DNA from 3 places in the Cellulosilyticum sp. ST5 genome. Region 3 is predicted to be linked to each of the others. Evidence: predicted binding sites of a transcription regulator. Region 3 holds the regulator's gene; each other region holds the start of a gene.
What was found. The regulator HrcA, encoded in region 3, represses chaperone genes, less so after heat shock. The targets are predictions, from matches to a motif close to TGTTAGCACTCNNNNNNNNNGAGTGCTAACA.
Positions count from the first base shown of each region.

Region 1: groES (co-chaperone GroES) is a predicted target of HrcA. The motif match lies at 2,940-2,970, and genes of this name have one in related genera.
Region 2: QTL86_RS15820 (Hsp20/alpha crystallin family protein) is a predicted target of HrcA. The motif match lies at 2,628-2,658, and genes of this name have one in related genera.

Region 1 is NZ_CP132338.1:8,620-18,868, forward strand. Features, by position in the region: gene QTL86_RS00085 (hypothetical protein) at 1-559, shown strand, start outside; gene QTL86_RS00090 (DUF6062 family protein) at 693-1,457, opposite strand; gene QTL86_RS00095 (DNA-3-methyladenine glycosylase family protein) at 1,857-2,753, shown strand; gene groES (co-chaperone GroES) at 3,014-3,298, shown strand; gene groL (chaperonin GroEL) at 3,449-5,083, shown strand; gene QTL86_RS00110 (hypothetical protein) at 5,692-5,841, shown strand; gene QTL86_RS00115 (hypothetical protein) at 5,928-6,665, shown strand; gene QTL86_RS00120 (S1C family serine protease) at 6,731-8,275, opposite strand; gene QTL86_RS00125 (hypothetical protein) at 8,487-9,263, shown strand; gene QTL86_RS00130 (hypothetical protein) at 9,304-10,032, shown strand; gene QTL86_RS00135 (undecaprenyl-diphosphate phosphatase) at 10,203-10,249, opposite strand, start outside.
Region 2 is NZ_CP132338.1:3,248,580-3,258,828, forward strand. Features, by position in the region: gene QTL86_RS15810 (methionine ABC transporter ATP-binding protein) at 1-653, opposite strand, end outside; gene QTL86_RS15815 (CapA family protein) at 673-2,013, opposite strand; SAM riboswitch class I at 2,151-2,276, opposite strand; gene QTL86_RS15820 (Hsp20/alpha crystallin family protein) at 2,694-3,140, shown strand; gene QTL86_RS15825 (helix-turn-helix domain-containing protein) at 3,293-4,216, opposite strand; gene QTL86_RS15830 (transposase) at 4,483-6,069, shown strand; gene QTL86_RS15835 (M20 metallopeptidase family protein) at 6,287-7,474, opposite strand; gene rfbC (dTDP-4-dehydrorhamnose 3,5-epimerase) at 7,711-8,259, opposite strand; gene QTL86_RS15845 (ABC transporter ATP-binding protein) at 8,657-9,265, opposite strand; gene QTL86_RS15850 (ATP-binding cassette domain-containing protein) at 9,267-9,437, opposite strand; gene QTL86_RS15855 (FecCD family ABC transporter permease) at 9,434-10,249, opposite strand, start outside.
Region 3 is NZ_CP132338.1:1,422,598-1,432,846, forward strand. Features, by position in the region: gene QTL86_RS07035 (cysteine desulfurase family protein) at 1-570, opposite strand, end outside; gene QTL86_RS07040 (response regulator) at 619-987, opposite strand; gene QTL86_RS07045 (RsmE family RNA methyltransferase) at 990-1,730, opposite strand; gene prmA (50S ribosomal protein L11 methyltransferase) at 1,747-2,715, opposite strand; gene QTL86_RS07055 (hypothetical protein) at 2,876-3,067, shown strand; gene dnaJ (molecular chaperone DnaJ) at 3,158-4,318, opposite strand; gene dnaK (molecular chaperone DnaK) at 4,425-6,269, opposite strand; gene grpE (nucleotide exchange factor GrpE) at 6,297-6,869, opposite strand; gene hrcA (heat-inducible transcriptional repressor HrcA) at 6,887-7,924, opposite strand; gene hemW (radical SAM family heme chaperone HemW) at 8,036-9,166, opposite strand; gene lepA (translation elongation factor 4) at 9,178-10,249, opposite strand, start outside.

The DNA of each region.
Region 1 (10,249 bases), 1.4 Mb from region 3:
TGTAACAGAGGCGGATTTTATAAATAAAATAGTATTCATAGAAGAAGAAAAAGGCTTGTTAAGATATCGCTTAGAAGTAGCAGGTTTAATCTGTATAAGTGTTTTTGTGATTTATGAAGTAATAAAATGTTTAGTAGGTGTACTGGGATTACCAAGGATTAAGGGAAGGCATTACATAGGTAAGCAAAGATGGAAAGAGGTTGCTTTAAAAATACAAGAAGAAAAGAGTCTTAGGGAAGATAAGAGGTATAGAATTACAGAGCACTGGTTTATAGGTATCTTCCAAGGTATTGTAGTTATACCAATAGAGAAAATGATATGGATTTATCAAGAAGACTATAGTATTTATATTTATGCTCAGGATGGGAGAAAGTATTGCTTAAGACATTGGAGTAGAAAGCAGATAGAAAAAATGTATAAAGATATGAAAGAAGCATTACCCTGGGTTTATCAAGGAAATACCAAAGACTTACAGTATATTTGGAAAAAGCAACGTATGCAGATGATAGAAGATGTTGAAGAAGGAAAATTAGATTATGATTTAAGTGAGTGGTTATAATCCAATAGACAGAATGAGCGCAGTATATAACTCATTAAAGTCGAATCATTTTAATAGAGCTGGACACTAAATAGTGTACCAGCTCTTATTAGTAATTATTAAATTTAATCAATAACAAGCTTTGTATAAAAGACTATTTTTCTTTAAAAGGAGGATCTTGAACATAAATACCTACGAGTTTTTGAATACCTCTAGGAATAGCATCTTTAGAATTTTTCCAATCTGCATCTTTATTACGATAGTCATATTTATCTATAAACCAGGATAAATCTTCTTCAATACGTTTCAGATTGGTTTGCATCTTATCAAATAAAATACTATAAAATTCAGGTTTAGCTTTTTCAGTAACAAGGGTATCTGATAGAGCCATTAAATCTCCAAAATGAGTAACACAGAAACCTTTACAATCCTTAAAGAGAGCCATAAAATCAGGGCTTGTCTCCATTAAATAGAAGAAAGTATTCATATAGCGGATAAAATTTTTATCAATATAGTCACAAACATAGCAAGTATGATTTTGTTCATTCACCCACTCACTAATAGGATTTCCAGCTAATTCATCCATGGTTTTAGCTTTTTTGAATTTGGCAAACATACTCGTTTTAGTAGGAGAAAAGGCTTCAATTTTCTTTGCTAATTCCTTTTGAAGGGCTACATAATGGGTATGTAACATAAGAGCCATGCCAAGTCGGTTGCCGTAATCATACATTTTCTTATAGTGTTCACTACAAAAGCCCATTTGGTCAGTTGTAGCGCGAATATCATCCTCCATATAAGCACAGCCTAAAATAAAGGAAATGGCATCTTGTTCTAACTTACGTTTTATATAACAAAAAGGACATTCATCCTCTGCATGAAAGGCATCCGTTAGTGGAATGGTATAAATTGTATCTTTCATAGAAAACTCCCTTCTTAGATAAAAAAATAAATAACTCTGTTTTTATTATACAATAATAAAAAATAATTACCTACTAAATTAATAAATTTAATCAAGTACTAATTGGTATATAAAGATAGAGAGTAGATTTAGAGCGTATTATAATCTAGAGAAACTGTCCTTAAGAAATAATGATTTATTATACTTTTATTGATAATGTTGGAATAAGAGTGATATGAGAAAGGTAAAAAAGAAAAATAGTTTATCTATAACGAGTGTAAAATAATAAATATTATGATAATATAAAAGAAAAATTAACAATCATTAATCATATTAAGGGACAAAAAATTACATAAAAATGGATATTAGTAGACGAAATGGTAATAATATGAAAGAATGAAAAAGTAAAGGGTGTGGAACATGAATAATATGGTAATGCTCAATCATGTAAGTCACTTTAATATTGGACAAATTTTAGAAAGTGGACAAGTGTTTCGCTTTGAAAAAATTTCAGATCATAGTTACCTTTTAAATGCCAAGCAAAAGTTAATTAAAATTACTCAGCAACCAGATTCTAGCAGTGTAGCGATTTATAATACTACTGCTAGTGAAGTAGAAGAAATCTGGATGAATTACTTTGACATTAACACAAACTATGAAAATATTACAGCAACATTAGCTGCAAAGGATGAATGGATGGCAAAAGCTGTGGAGTTTGGTAAAGGCATTCGTATTTTGCGTCAAGATCCATGGGAGATGCTTATTTCTTTTATTGTCTCACAGAATAAATCCATTCCTCATATTAAAGCTTGTTTAAAGAATATAACCAATAAATTTGGATTCCCAATTAATGAAGTCGATGGCATGGGAGAACATTATCATTCATTTCCAACACCAAAGGAGCTATCTCGTGCCACAGAAGAAGATTTAAGAGAATGTAAAGTAGGCTTTAGGGCACCCTATATAATGGATGCTTGCCAAAAAGTATTAAATGGTGATGTTATTTTAAACGATTTATATATTATGCCTATTGAAGAAGCTAAAGCCAAGTTAATGACTATAAAAGGCGTAGGGCCTAAAGTTGCAGACTGCATCTTATTATTTGCTTACTCTAGGATGGAGCTTTTTCCAACAGATGTTTGGATTAAAAGAGTAATAGAAGGCCTTTACTTTGAAGGTAAAGATGTAAAGTTAGAGGAAATACAAAAGTTTGCAAGTGAGTACTTTGGTGAATTGGCTGGTTATGCTCAACAATATCTTTTTTTCTATGGAAGAGAAAATGCGCTTTTTAAAGATATAAGTAAGAAAAAAGCATAAAACAGAGAAATATAAGAAGAGTGTATAAAAACAAGAGAAAAAAGTTAAAAATAAAAGTAAATCATTAAAAATAGAAGCAAATAAAAGAAATTATAAATAAATAAATTAAATATGTTTAAAATACCTTAAATAAGGTAAAAATTGTATTTGCAATATAAGGTATAATGCCATAATATTATAAATATCAATTAGCACTCAATCATAGTGAGTGCTAATAATACAAAAACAAACTATTAAATATAAACAGGGAGGTTTTCTTTATGAACTTAAAACCATTAAGCGACAGAGTTGTAATCAAACATCTTGAAGCAGAAGAAAAAACACAATCAGGAATCATCTTAACAGGGACTGCTAAAGAAAAACCACAAGAAGCAGTAGTTGTAGCAGTAGGGCCTGGTGGCGTTGTAGATGGACAAAAAGTAGAGATGCAGGTTAAAGTTGGAGATAAAGTAATCTACTCAAAATATGCAGGAACAGAAGTAACATTAGACAAAGAAGAGTATGTTATCGTTCGCCAAGGTGATATTTTAGCAATCGTTGAATAAGCTATTATATGACCTAAGGGAGCGTGTTTTCTTTAGTTTAAGTTTATCTAGCTAAGCATATGAGTACTTAATATAAACAACATAGGATAGTTTGAATAAACTAGTCTAAATAATAGAGAGTAAAAACAATAATTTAGGGAGGCTATAAACATGGCAAAACAAATTCGTTTTGGATTAGAAGCAAGACAATCACTTCAATCTGGTGTAGATCAATTAGCAAATGCAGTAAAAGTAACACTTGGACCAAAAGGTCGTAACGTTGTATTAGATAAATCTTTTGGTACACCACTTATTACAAATGATGGTGTATCTATTGCAAAAGAAATCGAGCTTGAAGATCCATTTGAAAACATCGGAGCTCAACTTGTAAAAGAAGTTGCTACAAAAACAAATGATGTTGCTGGTGATGGTACAACAACAGCTACTGTACTTGCTCAAGCAATGATCACAGAAGGTCTTAAAAACATTGCAGCAGGTGCAAACCCAATTATTGTACGTCGTGGTATGAAAACTGCAACAGAAGCAGCAGTAGAATCAATTAAAGCAATGAGCCAAACTGTTAATAGCAAAAACCATATTGCTAGAGTAGCAGCTATTTCAGCTGGTGATGATGAAGTAGGTAACTTAATTGCTGATGCTATGGAAAAAGTATCAAATGATGGTGTTATCACAGTAGAAGAATCAAAAACAATGGCAACAGAATTAGATGTAGTTGAAGGTATGCAATTTGATAGAGGATACTTATCAGCATACATGGTAACAGATACAGAAAAAATGGAAACTGTATATGATAATCCATACATTTTAATTACAGATAAGAAGATTTCTAATATCCAAGATATCTTACCAGTTCTTGAACAAATCGTTCAAACTGGATCTAAACTTCTTATTATTGCAGAAGATGTAGAAGGTGAAGCACTTACTACTTTAGTATTAAATAAAATCCGTGGTACATTCAACTGTGTAGCTGTTAAAGCACCAGGCTTTGGTGATAGAAGAAAAGACATGCTTCAAGATATTGCGATCCTTACAGGTGGTACAGTGATTTCAGAAGAAGTAGGTCTTGAACTTAAAGATGCTACAATTGACATGCTTGGTCGTGCAGCAAGCATTAAAGTAACAAAAGAAAATACAGTAATTGTTGATGGTGCTGGAGATAAAGCGGCAATTAAAGAAAGAGTTGTTCTTATCCGTAATCAAATTGAACAATCTACATCAGACTTCGATAAAGAAAAAATGCAAGAAAGAGTTGCAAAACTTGCTGGTGGTGTAGCTGTAATCAAAGTTGGTGCAGCAACAGAAACAGAAATGAAAGAAAAGAAACTCCGCATTGAAGATGCTCTTGCAGCTACACGTGCAGCTGTTGAAGAAGGTATCATCGGTGGTGGTGGTAGCACATATATCCACGTTGCTAAAGACGTAGAAAAATTATTAGATACAACAACTGGAGATGAAAAAACAGGTGTACGTATTATCCTAAAAGCATTAGAATCTCCACTTTACCAAATCGTAGCAAATGCAGGTCTTGAACCAGCAGTTGTTATCAATAAAGTAAAAGAACTTGAAAAAGGAACAGGTTTCAATGCTCTTACAGAACAATATGTAAACATGATTGAAGGCGGTATTATTGACCCAACTAAAGTAACAAGAAGCGCACTTCAAAATGCAACATCAGTAGCGTCTACATTCTTAACAACAGAATGTATCGTAGCTGACATTAAGAAAGATGAACCAGCTATGCCAGGTGGTGGCATGGGCGGTATGGGTGGCATGGGAATGATGTAATCCCACCCCAAATAAAGTAACAACTACTTCTCCAATATTTTGGAGAGTTGAATAAAGGATGTTCTTATCTAACAAAGTTAGATGGAACATCCTTTTTATATGTCTATATAGTAACTGGATAGTGAGAATGCCCTGAGTAATGTATTAAAAAGACCTTGTTCTCAATTTTTAATAGAAAATTTAAGAAGAAGACCTTTTTTGTGGTAGGAGAATATAAGGCATATAGGAGGAATTACTTATGGTAGCTTGATAGGAAACAATGATAATAAAAAAGTTCAATGAGTTCAAAAAATCCCCTATTAGATTAATAAGCAAGGATATTAAGAGAAACAATAGAAGTAGGTTGAAATAGAGAAGCAAGAGTTAAAACATAGGAAAAAGATACGGATTTATTTTAATGAGAGATCTAATGTAATAAAAGTAGGATAAGGTACAATATATTTGACTTGAAAAGTATATGATTAAATATTAAAATAATATAGAATATTGTAAATAAATAATGATTAAGAAATAAATAAGGAGGATAAATAGATTAATAGAGGTATGCATGACTGCAGCAGTAGTTGCTAGGATAATAATCGATTGACTAGTAACTGGTATAGTACGTTTTGCAACTCCAATTTGAATTTGATTTAAACAATAAGTTTCATATTGAAGTAGAACGTATAGATGATGATGGAGACATAGGGATAGAAAAAGACATGGGGTTAACTATGGAACTTAATGTTTATGTTGAAAAATTGGAAGATGGTTTTTGAAGATTATGAGCATCAATGTACATAGAAGTAGATGCTACATGATATTTCGAAATACCTTAAGAATAAATAAAAGGGGAATAGTAGTAATGAAAAAGTGGAGTGTATTGTTAGGTAGTCTATTAATAGTAATAGTAAGCGTTACAGGTTGTGGGATTAAAATAACTATAGGTGATGAACCAAAAACTAAAGAGCAACAGATGGAGGATGAAATCGCTAAAATATTAGAAGATAGCAGTATAGATGAGACTTTAGCTGGAATTGAGCAGGGGGTAGACACTAAGATTAGGGATTCAGAAAAAGAAGAAATAGAAGTAGTTGTGGAAGAAGAAGAGCCAGTTTCAGAAAAACAGCCTCCAAGAGAAGTAATACCCTTACATGAATATAATATGTACGATTGTATTTATAGCGAAAGGGAGAGCGAAGGCATACCGTATATATCAGGGGAATATGAAGAAATAGATTATGCCTTTGAAGTGTTACAGAAATATTTTGCTGGGGATAAAGAGGTATATAATGTATTACTAAGTAGCCAGTCAAGTGAGACTGAGCCTTTTGTATTAATAGGAGAAGATAGAATTAAACAATATGAAAAGAAACTCAAACTCTATAAGATCCAGTTAGATATGGAGGAAGATGAGTTCTTTGATACAGAAATTTATTCAGTAGAATATAATGGTTTCGAAAACAGCACAAAAGAAACAGGGGTAGAGCTCTCAATTTGTCTAAAACTAATGCCACAAGGACAAGACATTGAGGTTACAAAGTTCGTAACTGCATATGTAGTAGACTATAAAGATGAGCTAGGCGTATTATTATATTTTTAAAAACGAAGAACATAATAGAGTAATAAATAAAAGGCGAGTGAACATGTACTCGCCTTTTTGAGTGTTTATTGATTAAATAACTGTGAAAGTGGTTGAGCAGAAATGCTTTTATAAGAAGTATTTTGCCATCCAGAAGTATCATTAATGACGTGCTGAATATCTACAGCTAAAGAGATATCGGCATAGCCAGACATAATCATTGTATTAACTCCGATTACCTCACCCTTTGAATTAAATAAAGGGCCACCACTATTACCAGGTGCCAATGGCAAGCTAGATTGAAGAAGTGTCACACCTGATTCTTCCCAAGTATTATTAAATAGACCTACAGTTACTGTATTATATAAGCCTAGAGGACTACCAATAGCTAGTACTTCATCTGCTTTACTACAGGTGTCAGCATTACCAAAAGAAACAGGTTCACCGACTGCAGTAGCTAGTTTTAAAATTGCTAAATCTAAATCAGGATTATAATCGATAACGCCTAGAACTGTAGTGGTACTGCCGTCTACAAAACGAATAACACCTTCAGCTTGTCCGTCAATAACATGATAGTTGGTGGCAACCACACCAGGGGCAATAATAAATCCAGAGCCTTGGCTTGTTGGACCTAAGAAAGTAACTGTTTTGGGGTCATTTTCCTTAATGATTTGTTTAATATCAAGTGAAGTTGTATCGACAGAACTTGATGTATCTTTATTTTCGTCAAGAAGAATGGTACTTTCTACAACTACTCCATCTTGAGAAGCAGTGACATTATGGTCTTTAATAACATCAAGTTCAGATCCTTTGCCTAATAATTTAGCTTTAAATGCTTCTAAATATGCCTCAGGTTTATCAGTAGTGTCCTGTTCACTATGGATATAGCTACAATATTTTTCAATTTTATAACCTGTTTCTTCAGCTACTACAGTACAAGTACCTATATATTGCGTTTCTACTACTAAATCTGTTCCTACTTGTTCGCCTTCAATGGTTAAGATAACCCCCATTTTATAAATACCATTTCCACCACTTAATACTTTAATGGCATCAACAGATTTTACGAGAGATGAAATAGCCGACGGAGGTTTATCAGGGGAGTGTTTAGTAACAACACGACCATGGCTGTCAAGAACCATATCATCATAAAGTGACATTGTATAAGATTCAGGAAAAGGTACATCAGCATCTTGAGAAGCGTAAACTTCATAGAAGGCTTTGTAATTTGGAGAATACATATTAAATTGAGCATCGTAAGTTTTAAAATCTGGATTACCTTCCATATAACCATAGTTGTTCATTTCAAACCAATCAGTATAAAATTGGGTTGTGAAAGCAATTACATCATCGATTTCCTTAGAAGATGAAATTTTGAGTGGTGAATTTAAGGTAGTAGAGGGGGGGGCAGCAGAAGAATTAGGCGCTTTAATCTTGCCTGTAGTCTCCTTTGTCTGTTCAGTATCGTCACTAGCGTTTTGAGAGTCTTCGGTTTCTGATATATCAGATGTTGAAGGAGAAGAAGAGCTAGGTTGATCACCAAAAGAAATAGTTACTTTTCCGCAGCCACAACATAAGCATAAGATTGCCATAGTTATGAAAGTAGGTAGCTTTTTAAAATGCATTTTCATATAAATAGTCCTTTCTAATATTATCTTATATATGACATATTATACAAAAGATAATATTAAAAGTAAAACAAATAATCAAAAAATATTAAAAAAATAAAATATATTGAAAAAACATAAAATTTAATTTATAATCTTGTTTATTGTACATGGTAAGTCAAAAAATGTTGGATATAGTGACATACTGTGTTATTACTTCAAGAAGGAGAATAAAATGGAGAAGAAAAAAGTTGTTATTGGTGTAATCGGTGTAGTTTTGATATTAGTGATAGGGATTGTAATAGGTGGAAAAGTACATATAACAATTGAACCTAATGAATCTAAAGTAACAAGTGGTGAAGCAGATAAAAATAACGAAGAAAAGCCAAAAGAAGATAAATCAGTTAAGACAGCAGAAAAGGAAGAATTAGAGGAATCAGTCGATCAAAAGGATAAGAATGGCAGTGGTTCTGTCATTATCAAAGAAAATGAAGAGCAAGAAGTAGTACCTGAAAAAGATGATAACACTTATTTTGCTAAGAGCCAATTTAAGACAAGTAGTTTTTCAGAAGATCAAGTGGACACCAAAATATATGATGATGAAGAAGGAAAGAATTATAAGCTCGGTGAATATGCTGAAATTGATGAAGCCGTTGAAGTGATTCGTCAATATTTAAATGGTGAAACAGATTATTATAGCCAATTAGTAGAGCCAGGGGAAAGTAGTCAAGATGAAGAGAAATATTTTATGCTAGCTGGTGAAGAAGCTTATAAGGATAGAGATAAAGATTACCTATTATTACAAACCCAATTTGAATTTGAACCAGGCACTAAAGTGGACTTTGTTATTAATCGAGTAGAATATGACGGAGAAGACTTGGCATATGATGTAGGCGCAGGCTTGATGATCAAATATAGTGCTTATCCTGAGGGAAGTGAATATGGCTTTTGGGATATTATGTCCATCACTGTATATAATATTGATGGAAAATTGTATTTTAGAGTTTTTTAGAAATTAATACAGATAAAAATAATAATAAGAGAGGGAGAATATGAGAAAGTGGTTTGCTAGTATAATCTTAATGGCTATACTCATTACAAGTAGTATAGGATGTGGAAAGGTACATATAACTTTAGGGGATAATAAAAGTGAAGAAGAAAAAATGGAGGAAGAGATTAATAAGGTATTAGAAGATAACTCCATTGATGAGAGTCTAGAGGAAATGCAAAAAGGAATAGATGCTGTTAATGGGGAATCAGAGGAAGAAGAACAGAAAGAAGACATAGAAGAAACGCAGCAGAAAGAAGAAAAGAAAGATAATAGTAAGACTGTAACTAAAAAGTCTATAGATGATTATAGCGTGGATGATTATATATATAGTGAAGATGATGATATGCCTTATGTAGAAGGTGAGATAGAAGAGGTGGATTTAATAGCAGAAATTATCCAGGGAATGTATAGTGGAGATGAAAGTTATAAAGAACATTTATTGACCTATGAATCAGGAGAATATATACCAATTACTGATGAGGATATAAAAGCTATAGAGAAAGAGTTAAAATTAATTAGAATTTCTTTAGAGTTAACAGAGAAACAGAAAATTGATACAAAAGTATTCAAAGTAGAGTATGATGGATTTGCGACTTTTGAAGAGGAAGCAGGTTGTCACCTGACTGTAGGATATTATATGTATCCTGAAGGAGCAGATAGTTATACGTATCAGTTTTGTGCATTTGATATTATAGATGTAAATGGTGAAATGAAAGCTATTTACTATTAAATCAAACGCTATATTAAAGGTTAAATATTTATAATAAGCAATACAAATAAAGCAGCTAAGAGGATTAATAACTCCTCTTAGCTGCTTTATTTATTACTGGTAGTCATGGTAAATTGGGATGAATGAATAGTGAATTTAATGAAATTATAGTATAGCCTATCAAAAAGATATTAAAATAGCCCAAGCATACCAACGCCTAGTACAACAAAAGCAAAAA
Region 2 (10,249 bases), 1.8 Mb from region 3:
TCGCCCTTCTCCATAATGGCAATGCGGTTACAAATGCTTTTTACTACTTCCATCTGATGCGTAATGATTACAATGGTAATATTCAGCTTATATCTAATTTCCTTTAGAAGCTGAAGAATAGATTTAGTTGTGGTAGGGTCTAGAGCAGAAGTAGCTTCGTCACATAGCAGGATCTTTGGATCACTGCTTAGTGCCCTTGCAATAGCTACTCTTTGCTTTTGCCCACCACTCAGCTGATTAGGATAAGCATATTTTTTATCTGTTAGATCTACTAACTCTAGTAAGTTGTTGACCTTTTCTTCAATTTCTTTTTTATTCCACTTTAAATTTTTAAGAGGCGCTGCAATATTGTCATAAACATTAATACTGTTCATTAAATTAAAGCCTTGAAAAATCATCCCGATATTACTACGCACTCTAGACAATTCTTTTTTATTCATTTGAGTAAGTATGGTACCGTCTACCTCTACTTCTCCTTCATCAGGCCTCTCCAGTAAATTAATGATGCGAATGAGCGTACTTTTTCCTGCCCCACTATAGCCAATTACTCCGAAAATATCGCCTTGTTCTATCTCTAAATTAATATCCTTTAATGCTTCAACCTTTGCACCCTTTGTATGAAAGGTCTTATGTATATGACTTAATTTAATCATATTTTTTCCTCCCCTCTTCCTAGTTTTTTTCTAGAATACCTGCATTGTCCTCTGGCATTAACCTTAAAAATAGTCTTTTTAAATGAGCAATTTCTTTGAGCTGTTTCTTTGTAAACACATAAGGAAGCTGCCCTTTTTCTATTTTGTTTATCAATTTAATGAAATCTAATAATTTAATTTCCTTATATTTTCCCTTTTCATATTGCTTAAAGATATAATAAGGAAATACCTTTAAATCGCTTATAACCGTTACTTCTTTTTCCTTATGGATTCCTTTAGTCAATTCAATCTTTATTAGAATCCCAAGTAAAGCATTCAACGTATTAAAATCTCCTACCAGGTTGCCTAACGAATAAGCAATCAGTCCTGTTTTCCTAACTTCTTGTATTGGATCTATGAAGCTATACTTTTCAATAGGCTGCACGACATGAGCATGATTGCCTATAATAATATCTACGCCGCATTCCTCTAATACCCGGTGTCCCATATCGATGATGTTTTGAATAGGGTAGGATTCAAATTCTAAGCTCCAATGGAGACAGGCAACTACAATGTCAGCATTCTTTTCCCTAGCAATTTGTACATGTTCCTTCACTAAATCTAGCTTTTCTCCCGGGTTATTCAGCTTGACATAGTTTACTAAATATGACTTTCCCGCTGGCACTTGATCACCGTTCAAGGTAAAGGTATAAGCTAAGTATGCTACCCTTACTCCATGCTTTTCTATGATGGGAATGTCTCTTTGTTCCTCTATACTTCTAGCTGTCCCAACCTGTTTACAGCCTTTTTTATCAATCAATTCTAAGGTTTCAATAAGCCCTGATTCTCCTTGATTTAAACAGTGATTATTAGCTGTAGAGAAAAAATTAATCCCTCTTCCACCATGTAAATATCTTTCAAACATACCTAGTGTTCCATTAAGCTCTGGCGTACTATTAACACTTCTTGGTGCATTCTGTACTGGTTTAGAAGAAGCTATAGGCGTTTCCAAATTAGCGTAAATGCTGTCTACTCCATCAAAGTAAAAATCTTCTACCTCATCCCAGAAATGCTCGGTTGTCTCTGGTGTTAACTGGTCTCCTGAAAGTAAGTCTCCACCCGCTGTTAAAGTAAATTTCCCTGTTATCTCAAATGCCTCTGGTAATGAAAATGTAAGGTCTTGCTTTTTAAAATAATCCTCAATTTGACTACCTTTCTCTGCTCTTTCAATCTGCTTTATGTAATACTTATATTTCCACCAATCAAACTCCCCTGGCTGCAAATTACTAAAGTCCCCCTGCACATTTTGGGAATATCTATAAGTATCGCCTTTGATTACTCCTAATAAGCGATATTTTAATTTTTCAGCTGCTAGCGACATTTACTCCACCTCCCTGTTGTTTTAGAAACTCCTTCATCTGTAGAAGATAGTTCTAACTTATATATGTTTTACTATATAAAATACAAAAGCTACTTTCTTATTGATAAGAAAGTAGCTCAAATAAAGCAGAACTCACCTTCTTATCTTCTCAAACTCAAAGTTTTAATTACTCTACGTTTGTAGGAATTAGCACCGTGTACACTTATGGAATGTCCGGTTGCTGGGCATCATAGGGCCTATCCCTCAGCCTCTCTCGATAAGAAACAGTTTTTTATTTCTGTGTTTTTATTTCTTAGTGTTTTAATATGTTTTGTAGTATATATTCTTCGTCGAATATTGTCAATAAAATTGCTTATATTTAAAATATAGTTTTTTCCTATAGCTAGATATTGATTTTTCAAGCTTTTGAACCTCATGTATTGGTTTTACTTGGTTTTTACAACTATGAATTTCCACATTTTTAATTCCTAGTATTTTAGTAATAGATTGTTTCTGACACTATAAGTTACTTTTTGAATGAAGGTTTGAAAGCATATTTTATAAATACAAAATTTTTATAAAAATATTAAAAAAATACTTGACAATGACATTTAAGAAGCCTATATTATAAGTGTAATTAGCACTCGACCAATGAGAGTGCTAACAAAACTATAAAAAGGTTTCTTAAAGGAGGAGTTTATATGTTTGGATTAACACCATTCAATCGTCAAGCAGTTCAAAGGAGCAACAACGGATTTGTAGACTTTTATCATGTAATGGATGACTTTTTTAACAATGATCTTCTCAACTTAAGGGATTTTAAGTATGACACCTTTAAGGTAGATATTAAAGAAGATGCTAATGGCTATGCTATTGAAGCAGAGATGCCAGGCGTAAAAAAAGAAGACATTGCCATCGACTATCAGAACGATCAACTGATTATAGCCGTACAACGAAAAGAAGAAATGAATGATGAAAAAGATCAATATATCCATCGAGAACGTCGCATTGCTTCTATGCAGCGTGCGATTAGCTTAAAAGATGTTAAAGTAGAAGGCATTACAGCTAAACTAGAAGAGGGTATATTAAAGATAAATATTCCAAAAGAAGAAGTACCCAAAGCAAAACGATTAATTGAAATCCAATAAAAGTTAAGACTTAGAGGACTACTGCACCAAATTGCAGCAGTCTATTTTTATTGTATAGGAAAGCAGGACTTTCCTATACAATAAAAATAGAGAGCTAGATAGCTCTCTATCACAATATTTCTTAATTTACTCACTCAAAAAAAGTGAAAAATCTATTTCTTTTTTATAGGAAGCCAAAACTTAAATTCTACTGGTACCTTCGAGGGATTGTCAGCTAAAAACCATTCCTTCGAAAAAAGATGTTCTTCTAAATAATTTCGACCGTCAAAATCCACATCATAGCCGCCCATATCCAACATACACTCATATATAGTCTGTGATGATTTTTTCATGGATAAACCTATATCTAAAGTTCCATCTTCATTAAATTCATTCAACACCACATCACCCACAAGAAATAGGCCTTTAGGTGCATCACTCACCTTTGCGCCTAGCAAAGTTGTATTGAGTCCTTCTTCCCCATGCAAAACCATTTGAGCATTATATTCATGAAAATCATTTTCTTCCCCTGTTGGGTGATGTCCATTAGGTGCAAAACCTATATATCTTCTAGCTTCATAGTCATTCAGATTTTTTACAGCCCACTCTCGTAATTGATTCCATGCCAAAGTTTCAGGTCTGTCACAATTGACTTGAAAGGAAACTACTTTCATATGATTTAATTCTTCAATACGAACTAATGATTTTGAACCAGTCATGATACTACCTCCGTCAAACTTGATTTGGAAAGTGATTGGCTGATATTTTTTGGCTATTCCCAGCTTTCGGACAATCGTTGGCGGCATACCATGAAAAGCTTGAAAAGCTCTCGTAAATGCCTCTGGAGATTCATATCCGTACTTATTAGCTAAATCCACTACCTTTATATCAGTATTTTTAATATCCTCACCTGCAAGAGACATTTTTCTAAACCGCACATAATCTCCTATTGTTAAATCTGTCATGAATGTAAACATTCTTTGAAATCGCGTCAAAGAGCAACAGGCAACACGGGCAACTTCGCAATAATCAATTTTACCTGTTATATTTGACTCTATGTAATCCAAAGCATCATTCATCTTACTTAACCATTCCATCACCAATTTCACCTCTAACAGTAGTATAACTCAAGTTTTCAAAAAGTACCTTGCAAAAAAAATCAGTTGATGCAAGACTCCTGCCTTCTATAATAAGACTATTATCATTATAGCATATAAGGATTTTGTTCTTCGCATATTTAACTCCATTTTTATAGGGCTTTTAATGTCTTATTATAATAAAAAAGGGGATGTAAAAAAACTCCCCTAACGAAAAAATCGCTGAGGTCGTAAGACTTCAGCGATTTTTTTGGTATAATTTATTTATGCTACTAAACAAAAATACCAATGATAATTTTACACCAAGACAGCTAAAATTACCATTGGATATCGAAAAAATAATTGATATTTCAGATCCAGTATATACTTTATGCGAAGTAATGGATCACATTGACCTAACACGATATTTTGTAGAGAAGGACTGCAAAATAGGTCGTCCAAGATGTGATTCAGATAAAATGCTTAAGATTATACTTTTCACTTTTATGGAGCATGGCATTAGTTCTTTAAGAAATATTGAAAAACTCTGCCGTACAGACATCAGATATATGTATCTTCTTGACGGAATGAAAGCTCCATCTTTTGCTACTTTCGGCAACTTTATTCGTAATGAATTAACGACTTCAATTGAACAAATCTTCATTGATATCAATTCTTATATTTTTGATCAAGAGCATGTGGATTTACATCACACTTACATCGATGGAACAAAGATCGAAGCTAATGCTAATCGCTATACCTGGGTATGGAAGAAATCTTGCATCAAAAATAGAAACAAAGTGTTCGAAAAGATCTCATTACTCATCGATACAATGAATTCAGAGATTCTTAGTTTTCTTAATGTGAAGTTAGAAAAAAGAGATGAATATGCGATTGATTACGTTGAGGCATTGCTTGAAAGTTATCAGAAGGCAATAAATCTAGAGGTTTCAAAATTTGTTTCCGGAGCTGGGCATAAGAAAAGTATCCATCAAAAACAGTATCAGGAAATGCAGGGGTATCTAGAACGCCTCAAGAAATATGCAAAGCACATCGAAGTATGTGGAGAGCGAAGAAATAGTTATTCAAAAACTGATTACGATGCAACTTTTATGAGAATCAAACGTGATTATATGGGAAATGACCAACTCCTTCCTGCTTACAATATGCAGGCTGCCATATGTGATGAATATATAGCTGTAATAGACGCAAAACCTTATGCTTCAGACATGGAATGTTTTCAACCCTTAATGGAAAAGTTTAATGCTACTTATGGTCATTATCCAACGTATCCTGTTGCTGACGCAGGATATGGTTCTTATAACAATTATCTTTATTGTGAGGAACATGGCATGGAAAAATATATGAAATTTACTATGTTTGAGAGGGAAACTAAGAATCAAAAATATCATTATGATCCATATCGTGCAGTAAATTTCAAAAGAGATGAACACGGAAACCTGATCTGTCCTAATAATAAAAAGTTTATATATAAATGTGATAGGCATATATATAAAAATCAATATGGTAGAACAGAAGAAATATATGAATGTGAAGACTGTGCAGGATGTCTATATCGTAGTGAATGTTGCAAAAGAGCACATGGAAATAGAACAATACGCCTTAATCGAGAATTAACAGAAATACATAAGGAAGTAATAAATAATCTAGAATCAATTCATGGTGCCTTATTGTGTATGAACAGAAGTATTCAATCAGAGGGGACATTTGGGATAATTAAGTGGGATAGATCTTATAAAAGATTATTTCGGCGAGGTGAAAAAGCTGTCATTTTAGAATTCACGTTAATTTCTTGTGGATACAACCTCTATAAGTATCATAACAAGAAACATCGGACATCCATAGCTGCATAAAAAACGGATATAATATCATCATTTAAAGCCTATAAAACCATAGGCTTAATAAGTGACTTCTAATTTTGTGATAATGACAATAAATCTATAAAAAAACAAGGAGCAGGTCGCTACAGGCGACCTGCTCCTTGTTTCGAGGCTGTTTTTTTACAGCCCCTTCTTTTTAAATATAGCAAAAAGACTTTCTTCTGCTTTGTCTAATGTTGATTTCTATTCACTACTTATTATTTTTTAGCCACATGATGGCACTATAGGCATGGATGGCAGCTCCTGTAGGTAATATTTCTTCATTAAATACAACCCTTGCACTATGCATAGGTTCACCAAATAAATCATTTTCAGCTTTTGAACCGGCACCTAGCATCATATAAACACTTGGTACTTCATATGAATAAGAAGCAAAATCTTCTGATCCCATACCACCTGACTCAAATAATACTACTGACTTTTCACCTACTAAGTCCTTTACATAGTCTGTTATTTCATGTGCTAAGTTATTATTATTAGCTAGTGGTGGTACAGAAGATAGTTCTATTAATTCTGCTTCGCCTCTAAACATCTTAGCTGTAGAAGTTACTATTTCATTCATTCTGTTAAATATAAATTCGCCTATTTCTTTATCTAAACTTCTAATAGTACCCTCCATAATAACCTGGCCAGGTATGATGTTTGCTGCGTCCCCTCCAACAAACTTTCCTATAGTAACAACCGCTGATTGAGTAGCTGATACTTCTCTAGCTATAATTTCTTGTAAAGATAGATAGATATGAGCAGCTATATTGATAGGATCCACGCCTAGCTCAGGCATTGCCCCATGACAACCAGCTCCTTTTACAACAATTCTAAATCTATTACATCCTGCTATACTTGTTCCTAAGCCACATAATATGACATTTGAAGGTGTGCCCGAGTGAATGTGCATCGCCATGGCTACATCTACCTTTGGATTTTCAAGGACGCCTGCCGCTATCATTTTCTTAGCTCCAGTAAAGCCTTCTTCATCTGGTTGAAATACTAATTTTACAGTTCCTTCTATTTGCTCTTGATTCTCTCTAAGTAATTTGGCAGCACCTAAGAGCATAGCCGTATGCATATCATGCCCACAAGCATGCATATAACCATTAGTTGACTTAAAGTCACATTCTGTCTCTTCAGTTACTGGTAGTGCATCCATATCTGCCCTTAACAAAAAAGTCTTTCCTGGTTTATTCCCCTTAATTGTGGCCACTATACCACTTTCACATATCTCTTCCGGTTCATATCCCATAGCTCTTAATTGCTCTATTACAAAAGCTTTTGTCTTTGGCAACTTTTCGCCTATTTCAGGATAACTATGAATGGTTCTTCTATAGTTTACTATTTCATCTTTTAATAATTTAGCTTGTTCAATAAACTTATTCATCATTCTTTCTCGTCCTTTTACTCAGATAAATTTATTATTTAATTTAGTGTCTCCCCACTCTCATAAACTATTCAGCCTTTTATAACGCTTTCTTTTCATAATCCAATAGTCATAAAATAAACATCTCACTTTAAGAATGCTTAGTAGTTGGTAGCCACTGAGTATTTCTTTATACACTTATAATATAACAAGATTTAAATAAAAATAGCCCCTAAACTTAAAAAACTACTTTTTAATATCTATAAATTACAATCACTATCCCTTAGCTTAGGTGCATCTATATCATGTTGCGCTAATATTGGGTTTTTCACAGGATATTGAATAGCTATTTGTGAATCATTCCATGCAATCTGTCTACTATACTTGTTATCAAAATATTCATCTATACGCATTACCACCTTTGTATTATCTTCTAAAGAAATAAAAGCATGCCCAAATCCTTTTGGTATAAGTATCTGCCTTCTATTTTCCTTACTTAATTCAACTGATATCCATTTTAAATATTGGGGTGAGTCTTTTCGTAAATCAATAGCATAATCTATCCCCCTACCCTCTATGCAATAGAGCAGTTTAGTCTGTGCTACAGGGTTATTCTGAAAATGAATGCCATATAAAGTTCCAGACTTTATAGGACAATAAACATTCTCTTCAATAAAATGAACATCTATTCCGTTTTCTAATAATTCCTTCTCGGAGTAGTTCGAGAATTTCAATCCTCTATTATCTTCCTTACAAGCATACTCTAGAATTTTTACTTCCTTTAACTCTGTTTCTATCACTTGTAACACCTTGTCATCTCCCCTTAAAAATATATCTTTTAATGTAAAAATCATATATCATTATACATCAAAACTACTCTATTTTCAGTCTAGCCTATCACTTACTTATGATACGGTTCACTTCATCTAGAAAAAGGGCGGAGTTTTCATAACATAACAGCCTTATAAATATTACAAGGCTGTCCTAAGTAGTTATTTTTTCTTTTACATATAAAATCTTTATCCCTCTCATAGGATTTCTTTATCCTTACCCCCTTAGGTCCTTAAATATAGTTTTATTACCTGCATTATCTTCCATACATGGACAATTACAACACCCAGCCAACAATCAACTACTTCGCTGAACGCACTAATCCCCAAAGAGTGTCAAGTAATAGAGGCACTCTTTGGGGACAATCTTTATAAACTATCTTGCAAAACTAATTGGGACAACATAGGTATGTTGCTCATCCTCAATATGAATAGATTCTATTGCTACTTTTACATCAAATGCTTTTTTCATATTGATTTCATTAATAACTTTTTTACTATCTCCCCAGAACCATTCTTTATTCTTAGATAAAATTAAAGATTTGTGTGCTACACGTAAAGCATGAGCTGGATAGTGTGTATTAATAATACAAGAGATTTGATGCTTCTTGGCTAACTTTTCAATTGTATCTAAGATAATTAATTGATTTTTAAAATCAAGATTGGATTCTGGTTCGTCCATAATTAACATTCTAGGCTTGGAAGCTAATGCTCTTGCAATAAGGACCATTTGGAGTTGTCCACCACTCATTTGATGACAATTTTTATTAGCCAAATGTGTGATACCCACCATTTCCATAGCCTCATCTGCTATTTCAATATCTTCCTTACTAGGTTGAGAAAAGATTCCCAAATGAGCAGAACGCCCTAATAAAACCATTTCTCTAGCAGTATAGGTAAAGGTAACATTTTTAGCTTGTGCTACATATCCAATATTCGTCCAAACTTCCTTTTCAGAAAGTTGTTTTATAGACTTTCCATCGATTCTACTTTCTCCATGGTTTAAGGCCCATCATGCATTTAAGTAATGTAGTTTTTCCAATGCCATTAGGTCCTAAAATAGCTAATGTCTCACCATCACCAATTGTAAAATTAAGATTTTCAAAAAAGATTTCCTCTCCGAATCCATATGCGCCATCTTTTACCTCAAAGATCATGCCCAGCCACCTCCTGTTTTTCTAAGTAGATAACCGAAGAACGGTGCACCAATAAGTGCTGTTAAAATAGAAAGTGGAATTTCTGCTGTACTTGCACTCCTTGCCACCGTATCAATAATAACCATATAAGATGCACCTAAACTAATACTTACAGGAATCACTCTTTGATTATTTGTACCAACTAACATCCTTGTAATATGTGGAATCAAGAGTCCAATCCAACCAATTTGCCCACACATAGATACGGCAGATGCTGTAATAGCTGTAGATGCTAAAATCACAAGCCATCTCATATGTTGTAAGTTATACCCCATTGTACGTGCTTCATCTTCACTAAGTGCAAGGATATTCAGTCTCCAACGTAATAAATAAAGTATTGCAGAACCAATAATAATTAATGGTGCCCCACCTAAAAGCGTATTATAAGATACACTTGCCATACTTCCCATTAAACAATAAGTAATGGCTGGTAGCTTTGTTTCTGGATCTGCTACATATTTAATCAGTGATATTAAAGCCTGGAAGAATGCTGAAGTAACCATTCCCCCAAGTACTACCATTAAAATAGTTGATTTCCCTTTTATTTTACTAATTGAATAAGTTAGTGCTACTGCCGCAATGCCAAAGACAACTGATAGAGCTTGTACCATTACAATGTTTTCAAATAACAAAATACCTAGTGCTGCCCCAAAAGAAGCCCCAGCAGCTACACCTAATGTGTCAGGTGTAGCTAATGGATTACTAAATAAACCTTGAAAAGCAGCTCCAGATACAGCAAGTCCCATTCCTACCAGAAGCGCTAATAAAATCCT
Region 3 (10,249 bases):
ATGTATTGGTAGTTTACCAAAAGATTGCACCGCATCTACATGAAAAAGTGTGTCAGGATTTTTGGATTTAACTACTTTTCCTATTTCAGTAATGGGTTGAATCGTTCCTATTTCATTATTCACATGCATGATACTCACTAAAATAGTTTCCTCATCAACGGCATTTTCTAAAGCTTTTAAATCCACATAACCTTCTGCATTAACACCAATAATTACTATTTCAAAACCTTGGGTTTCTAGATATTTAAATACTTCACCTACAGATGGATGTTCTATAGTAGTTGTAATAATTTTTTTGCCTTGTCTTCTGTAAGCTAGACTAGCACCTATAATGGCCATATTATTACTTTCTGTTCCACCTGAAGTATATAGAATTTCCTCTGGTACACAGCCCAGTACCTTTGCAAAAAATTGACTTGCTTCTTTAAGTATATTTTCTGCTTCCATCCCCTTTTTATGCAAAGAAGATGGATTACCATAATACGCTAACATGGTTTCTTTAACAACTTCTGCTACACATTCTAGAGGTTTTGTAGTAGCAGCATTATCTAGATAAATCTCTCGTTTCATTTTTAATCTCCCGTTTCGCCACATAAAAAATGAGGGTATCCCCCCATTTTATCTGTTCATTACATTATAAATTGCTTGTAATACACGTGTTTTTTCAAAGGGTTTGACAATAAAGTCTTTTGCACCTTTTTTTATTGCTTCCACTACTTTTGAATGCTGTCCCATAGCTGAACACATAATAATCTTGGTGTTTGGACTTACTTCTAAAATTCTATCTATTGCTTGTATACCATCCATCTCAGGCATAGTGATATCTAAGGTTACAATGTCTGGTTGAAGCTGCTGTGCCATTTCAATAGCTTGAAGTCCATTCCCTGCCTCTCCAACAACAGTAAAGTTAGCATCTGTTAACATTTTTTTAAGGACAGTTCTCATAAATATTGCATCATCAACAACTAAAAACCTTACATCTTCCATTGCTAAATCTCTCCCATCTCATACATGATGTTGGCTAAAGTTACAAGTCCAGCTGTCTCACTTCTTAAAATACGCTTACCTAATGTGATCGGACTTATTTGAAAAGTACTTGCTAAAAGTACTTCTTCATCTGTAAAGCCTCCTTCTGGTCCAATGAATATACCTATTGATTTGGCTTTACAGTTTTTTAAATAAGTCTTAATATGAAAGGCATGTTCATTCTCAAAAGGAATACAAGACACCTCTAATTGTTGTTTAGCATAGGTAAGTGCTTCTTTAAATGTCATCGGCCACAAAACTTCTGGCACAATGCCTCTTTTACTTTGTTTTGCTGCACTTTCTGCTATTTTTTGCCAACGTTCACACTTACTTTTTGTTTTTTTATCCGATTCAAGTTTTACAATACAACGTTCTGTTATGATAGGAATAATGACTGTCACACCAATTTCAATTGCTTTTTGAATCACAAACTCCATCTTTTCCCCTTTTATGAGAGATTGAAATAAAACGGTTTGTACAGCAGGTTCTGTTGTCTCTTCTAATTCACCTATAATATCAGCCGTTACTAAATCTGTATCAATTAACTTTATTATACACTTATAGTCCTTGCCTTGTCTATTGTTAATTAAAATTTCTTTGCCTACAGGTAGACGTAAGACGTTTTTAATATGATTAACATCCGTTCCTTTTATGTGGATTTCATTTTCAAACACATCTTCTGCATTTACAAAAAATTTCGTCATAGTTCACCCTTCTCGTTTAAAAATCAGCCATAATGGCTACCCAATCATTTTTCTCTGTCATATGTTTTACCGTAAATCCGACACTCTCCAAATGTTCTTTCACTTCCTCACTGCGATCACTAATAATACCTGAAGCAATGAGTGTTCCTCCTGGTTTGAGGAAGTCCTTTAAAAGTTCCTTCATGCCAATAATGACGTCTGCCACAATATTGGCTACTACTACGTCATAACAACCTTGTCCAATGGTCTTAACTAATGCTTCATCTGCTATAACATTGCCACAATGAAGTGCAAATTGGCCTTGTTTCATACCATTTTGTATAAAATTATCTTTTGCAATATCGACTGAATTTTGATCAATATCTACTGCTGTTACATGTTGTGCACCTAATAAAAGTGTTGCAATCGATAAAATACCACTGCCGCATCCCATATCAAGTACTTCGGCATCTGGCTTAATGATTTGTTCTAATTGTTCAATACAAAGTTGAGTCGTATAATGTTGACCGGTTCCAAAAGATGAATTAGGATCTATTTCTAAAATCATTCGGTTTGTATTTTCATTATAACTTTCCCAAGTAGGTTTAATAACAAATTTCTCACCTACTTCAAAAGGTTTAAAATACTTTTTCCAGTTATTTGCCCAGTCTTCTTCGTTAACGTTACCTAGACTCATTTCTAATGAGCCGTAATCTGCTCCTTCAGGTGAATCTTTCATACGTTCTAACGTCTTTTTAATTTCCTTAAAAGTTTCTTGTCCTTGCATATTCTCTGCTAAATAGAATTTGATATTAGTCGGACAATCTTTAAGTTTTTCTACATCTTCATCCATGTAATCCCAAGTTTTACCTTGATAAGTTAAAAATTCATCAAAATCATCAGGATCTTGAATCACAAATCCCGTAACGCCCAGTTGTAATAATATACCTGTTATTGTTTCTAATCCTTGTTTGGATGTATCTATAGTTACTTCTAACCAATTCATTATTTCATCTCCATCTATCTGTAATAGTTCATATTATAAGTGAAAGTATTTTATAATTCAAGCTATGTCCATTTTCACCCTCCTTCATACCATTTTCCACATAAATTGGATGTATGATTCGCCTTGTTATTTGTAACATTAACATAAAGGAGGTGTTTTTATGACTAATGGTAACTTCATTAATTATGTTTTTATTTATGGACAAGTTATTTTGCAACTTATCATGTATATTGCTATTATTTATTTGATTTGCTGGCCATTACGAGATGTCCTTTATGCTATAAGAGACTATCTCAAATCACATGAATCTTTTTCAAAACAGGAAATAGAACACACTTCTAAAGAAGCTTAGCCGTCCTTTCCTTATGCATAAGAATAAAAGGCTATACCTTTGAAGATTATCCAAGTGTATAGCCTTTTGCTTTTACTTCTTATCTTTACATTATTTATTTTTTTTAAAAATGTGTTGCCAACCTTTTTTAGATTCTTCTGCCTGCTCGCCTGCTTCCGGTTCAAATTCTCTTAGGATGCTTTTTTGCTTTTCAGTCAGATTCTTTGGTACTACAATATAAACTTCTACATATTGGTCACCACGCTGTTTGCTATTACGTAAGCTTGGTATACCTTTGCCTTGTAGTCTAAATTTAGAAGAAGTTTGTGTACCTGGTTGAATGGTAAATTTCACATTACCATCTAAAGTTGGAATAGAAAGCTCTGCTCCTAAAGCTGCTTGAGTAAAGCTAATTGGCATACGCATATAAACATCTTGGCCATGACGTTCAAATACTTGATGTGATTTGACTGAAACTGTTACAAGTAAGTCACCTGCTGGTGCTCCTGGATCTCCCACTTCACCCTTGCCAGATACACGTAACGTCTGACCATGGTCAATACCTGCTGGAATAGATACAGTTACTTTTTTAACGGTTCTTACTTTACCATGCCCATGACAAGTCGTACATTTTTCTTTAATGACTTTACCTTCGCCTTGGCAAACATCACAAACCTGTTCTGTTTGCATCATACCCATAATCGTACGTTGTGTCACTACAACACGTCCCGTACCACCACATTTTGTACATGTAGATGTAGAGGTTCCAGGTTTAGCTTTGGTACCATTACATGTGCCGCAGATTTCAGAAGTATTAATAGAAAGTTCTTTTTCGCAGCCAAAAGCGGCTTCTTCAAAGCTAATTTGAATGGTCTGTCTAATATCAGCCCCTGGTCTTGGGCCTCTTGAACGTCTACGATTACTACTTCCACCAAAGCCACCACCAAACATACCATTTAAAATATCTCCAAGGTCGATGTCCCCATCGAAGCCACCAAAACCGCCAAAACCACCAAAGCCGCCAGCACCAGCACCGCCAGCACCTTGTTCAAAAGCGGCATGGCCATAGCGATCATAAGCTGCTTTTTTATCAGGATCACTTAAAATCTCATAAGCTTCTGTTACTTCTTTAAACTTAGCTTCTGCTTCTTTATTATCCGGATTAGCATCTGGATGATATTTTTTTGCTAATTTACGATAAGCTTTTTTTATTTCTGCGTCCTGAGCCGATTTATTTATGCCGAGGACTTCATAATAATCTCTTTTATCCACGCTTTTCACCACCACTACTCAAATTTATTATCTCATTTATTTGTCCTTATAAGTGAACACAGAAACAGTCAAAGAGACGTACTCTTTGACCGTTTCATACTCTATCTTATTCTTCTTTGAAATCAGCGTCAATGACATCGTCATCTTTTGCACTGCCACCAGCTGCTGCATTTGGATCTTGAGCGCCCATATCTGGTGCTGCTTGACTATATAATTTTTCAGAGATTCCATAGAATACTGTTGTTAACTCTTCTTTAGCTGCTTTAAGTTCAGCAACTTGTTCATCAGTCATAGCACCGATAACAGCTTTTTCATTAAGTTCTTTTAATTTTGTAAGTGCTGCATCCACTTTAGCTTTATCATCAGCTTCTAATTTATCTTCCATGTCTTTAAGCATTTTTTCTGTTTGGAATACCATACTGTCTGCTTCATTTTTAACATCGATAGCTTCTTTACGTTTTTTATCTTCAGCTGCAAATTGTTCTGCTTCTTTAACAGCTTTTTCAATTTCATCATCACTAAGATTTGTGCTAGCTGTGATTGTAATGTGTTGTTCTTTACCTGTTCCAAGGTCTTTGGCAGATACTTTAACAATACCATTAGCATCAATATCAAATGTTACTTCAATTTGTGGTACCCCACGTGGAGCTGGCATAATACCATCTAATTTAAAGTTACCAAGCGTTTTATTGTCATTAGCCATTGGTCTTTCACCTTGAACTACATGAATATCAACGGCTGGTTGATTATCTGCTGCTGTTGAGAATACTTGTGATTTCTTAGTTGGGATAGTTGTATTTCTAGGAATAACTGTTGTAGCTACACCACCCATTGTTTCAATACCAAGTGAAAGAGGTGTTACGTCAAGAAGAAGAATATCTCCTGAACCAGCTTCACCAGAAAGTTTACCACCTTGAATAGCTGCTCCTACAGCAACACATTCATCTGGGTTAATACCTTTGAATGGGTCTTTTCCTGTAATACGTTTTACAGCATCTTGAACAGCTGGAATACGTGTAGAACCACCAACTAATAATACTTTATCAAGTTCTGAAGCGTTAAGACCTGCATCGCTAAGTGCTGTTCTAACTGGTCCCATTGTTCTTTCTACTAAATCTTGTGTTAATTCGTCGAATTTAGCACGTGTAATGGTTACATCTAGACTCTTTCCTTCACTGCAGATAAATGGAATAAGTACATTGGCACTTGTTTTTTGTGAAAGTTCTTTTTTAGCTGTTTCAGCAGCTTCTTTTAAACGTTGCATTGCTACTTTATCAGCTGAAAGGTCAATGCCTTCTTGTTTTTTGAATTCTGATACTAAATAATCAATTACTTTTTGGTCAAAATCATCTCCACCAAGGTGATTATCACCGCTTGTTGCAAGTACTTCAATGACACCATCACCGATATCAATAACAGATACGTCGAATGTACCACCACCAAGGTCATATACCATAATTTTTTGTTCATGTTCATTATCAAGACCATAAGCTAAAGCAGCAGCTGTTGGTTCATTAATAATACGTTTTACATCAAGACCTGCGATACGTCCAGCATCTTTAGTTGCTTGTCTTTGGCTATCTGTGAAGTACGCTGGTACAGTAATGACTGCTTCTGTTACACTTTCACCAAGGTGAGCTTCTGCATCAGCTTTTAATTTTTGAAGAATGATTGCTGAGATTTCTTGTGGAGAGAATTTCTTATCATCAATATTTACTTTGTAGTCTGTTCCCATGTGACGTTTAATGGAGATTACTGTTCTTTCATGATTTGTAACAGCTTGACGTTTTGCCACATCCCCTACAAGTCTTTCACCAGTTTTACTAAAACCAACAACAGATGGTGTTGTTCTATTACCATCAGCATTAACGATAACAACTGGTTTTCCACCTTCCATAACAGATACACAAGAGTTTGTTGTTCCTAAGTCAATTCCTATAATTTTACCCATGATTATTTTCCTCCTACTAAACTAATATTAATTTGCTACTTGGACTAAACTATGTCTAATCACTTTTTCTTTATATAAATAACCTTTTTGAAGTTCTTTAGCAATGATATTTTCTCCATAAGCTTCATCATCTATGTGCATAATCGCATTGTGAAGATTTGGGTCAAATTCTTTGCCTTCTGCTTCAATTGATGTTACATGCAACTTTTCAAGCATACTCATTAACTGTTTATAAATCATTTCCACCCCTGTATAGAAGTTTTTATCTTCACTTTCTACTTGAAGGGCACGTTCAAAGTTGTCAATAACAGGTAATAACTCAGCTACTGTATTACTTACTGCAAAATCATAGCTATCAGATTTTTCTTTTTCACTACGTTTTCTGTAGTTATCAAACTCCGCCATTAAACGTTGTAAGCGTTCAAGATATTCTGCTGATTTATCTGATTCTTCCTTTGTTTCTTCAGGTATTTCTTCTACAACTTCAGCTTCTACAGCTTCAGTCTCTTTAGGATCTTCTACTTCAGCAGATGCACTTTCTTCTACTTCTGACACTTGATCAGCCTCTAGTACTTCATCAACTTTTTTATTTTCCTCCATGATTTCACCCTTTCACGTTAAGAGTCATTCATTTCTCTTAACATATTCGTTATATGATGAGAGACGTATTCAAGTACTGAAACGACTTGACCATAATCCATACGTGTTGGACCAATAATACCTATGTTACCAATGGTATGTTCCCCTATGCTGTAACTTGTTGTTACTACACTACAATCTTTCATTGGAGTTAGTATATTTTCTTCTCCAATACGGATTGTAATGGTGTTAGGTGGTGTATGATCTAACACTTGTAATAAATATGGCTTTTCTTCCAATACTTTAAATAATTCTCTTGCTTTTTCTTTGTTATTGAATTCCTCAAAGTCAAGAATATTATTGGCACCACGTATATAAATATCTGGCATATCTTCTTGATGCAAGGTTTTATCAATAGCCTCTAATACACTTCCTGCAATGGTACTGTATTCTTTCATTTTTTCTTCAATAGATACTCGTATTTTATCCAAGCTAATTTGACTTAGTGTGCTTCCTTTTATGCTTTCATTTAAAATGTGTGTTAAAGCGTTACACATATTAAAATCAATAGCTTTAGGTGTAGGGATAATGTGATTTTTCACGCTATTCGTATCTGTCACAATCACACATGCTACAGAATGCTCATCTATTGGAACAAGTTGAAGGTGCTTAATACGTACTTGAGTAATAGAAGGTGTACTAGCAATGGTTGCACAATTAGTGAGCATTGCAATAAGTTTAGCAGTTTCTTCCACTAGTGTATCAATACGATTCACTCTTTCTTTGATCATCTTTAAAATGATCTCTTCTATTTCTGGTTCAATGTGTGTACGTTGCATCATACCATCTACATAAAGGCGATATCCTTTATCAGAAGGAATTCTTCCTGCAGAAGTGTGTGGCTGCACAATGAGACCGAGTTCTTCTAGGTCTGCCATTTCATTACGAATGGTAGCAGAACTAACGCCTAAATCGTACTTCTTAGAAATAGTTCTAGAACCAACAGGATCTCCTGTTTCTATATAATCACGAATGATTGCTTCAAGTATTTTCAGCTTACGTCCGTCTATATCCATCCTATCACTTCCTTCTTGTTGTTAGCACTCACCATTAACGAGTGCTAACTATAAAATAAAGATATCACTAAAATTTTCAGTTGTCAATATCCTATCTAAAGAATTTTGTATTTATAAAAAAGAAGCAAAAACCTCATTACAAACATCTAAACCATAAGGTGATAAATAGATTCTTTCTTTATCTTTTACAAGTACATTATATTTTATCCATTTGGTTAATTGTTCGTTATAAACTTGCCACACACTTTCTCCGAAACGTCTCTCAAATGCTAATGTATCAATACCTTGAAGTAAACGAAGCCCCAAAAACATGTATTCTTGCATTGCCATTTCTTTAGTAAGTTGCTCTTCTTCTTTCCTTAGTAAGGAAAGATTACCTGCTGCTGATAAATACGCTTCCATATTTGTTTCATTATAATATCTAGCATGATTCATCAACGAATGTGCTCCTAGGCCTATTCCTATATACGGTTCTAATTGCCAATAAATTGCATTATGCTTACAACTCTTACCTGGCTTTGACCAATTTGAAATTTCATATTGAATATAGCCCTTATCATTTAAATAACGTTGCGCTGTATGATACATTCGGCGATCCAACTCATCCGATGCTACTTCTAATTTGCCTTCTTCATAAAGCTTATAAAAAGTTGTACCTTCTTCTATAATCAGCGCGTAAACAGATAAGTGTTCTATATCATAAGCCGTAACTGTATTTAAAGTCTCAAGAAAGGCCTCTTCTGTTTGTCCTGGAAGTGCAAACATTAAGTCTGTATTAATTTCCCATGAAGTATGTTGCTTAATAAGCCGTATACTTTCTTCCCAATCCTTAAAGGTATGAATTCTTCCGATTTTTCTTAGTAAGTCATCATGAGTAGACTGTAAACCTAAGCTTATTCTAGTAATAGGATACTTTCTTAGAACCTGAAGCTTCTCTATATCTATTGTCCCTGGATTAGCTTCAATGGTCCATTCAGCATCAGGCTCTATATTAAAACATGACACAACAGCTTTTAATAATTTGTCCAATAAAAGGGGTGGTAGTACTGTTGGAGTACCACCACCTATGAAAATGGACTTTATAGTTGTGCCACTTACTAGATCTTTTTTAGTTTGTTCCATTTCCTGAATCAGTGCATCCACGTAGGCTTCTTGTTTTTCATGTCTTTTAAAAGATAGGAAATCACAATAATAGCACTTAGATGCACAAAAAGGAATATGGATATAAAGTCCAATTGGCATAATCTATTCCTCTATTCATCTAATTTAAGTACGCTCATGAAGGCCTCTTGTGGTACTTCTACGTTACCTACTTGACGCATACGTTTTTTACCTTCTTTTTGTTTTTCTAATAATTTACGCTTACGTGAAATATCACCACCATAGCATTTTGCAAGAACGTCCTTACGCATAGCACTGATTGTTTCTCTAGCAATGACTTTATTACCAATAGCTGCTTGAATTGGAATTTCAAATAAATGTTTTGGAATTTCTTTCTTGAGCTTCTCAACGATTTTTCTTCCTTTATGAACTGCATTTGTTTCGTGAACAATTAAAGAAAGAGCATCTACAATTTCTTTGTTAACTAAGATATCTAATTTAACTAATTTAGATTCTTGGTAACCTTTCATTTCATAGTCAAAAGAAGCATAACCTCTTGTTCTTGATTTAAGCGCATCAAAGAAATCATAAATAATCTCATTAAGAGGCAAATCGTAATTGAGCACGGCACGTGTGGCCTCTAAATATTCCATTCCGAAGTAGATTCCCCTTCGCTCTTGGCAAAGTTCCATAACAGCTCCCACATATTCTGTTGGTACAATAATTTTAGCATTAACCATTGGTTCTTCCATATATTTAATGTAAGATGGATCTGGTAGATTAGCTGGATTAGAGAGTTCAATGACCTCTCCATTAGTCTGATGTACTTTATAAATAACATTTGGTGCTGTTGTTACAAGGTCTAAATTGTATTCACGTTCTAAACGTTCTTGGATAATTTCCATATGAAGTAGTCCCAAGAAACCACATCTAAATCCAAAGCCTAAAGCAATAGAGGTCTCAGGTTCAAATACAAGGGCTGCGTCATTAAGCTGAAGCTTTTCTAAGCTATCACGAAGGTCGCCATATTTTGCACCATCTGCTGGGTAAAGACCACAGTACACCATTGGATTAGCTTTTTTATAACCAGGTAAAGGAGCATCAGCTGGATTAGTGGCATCTGTTACTGTATCTCCTACATGCGTATCTTTTACATTTTTAATACTTGCTGTAAAGTAACCTACTTCTCCTGGAATTAAGCCTTCTTCACTTGGCCTAAATTGT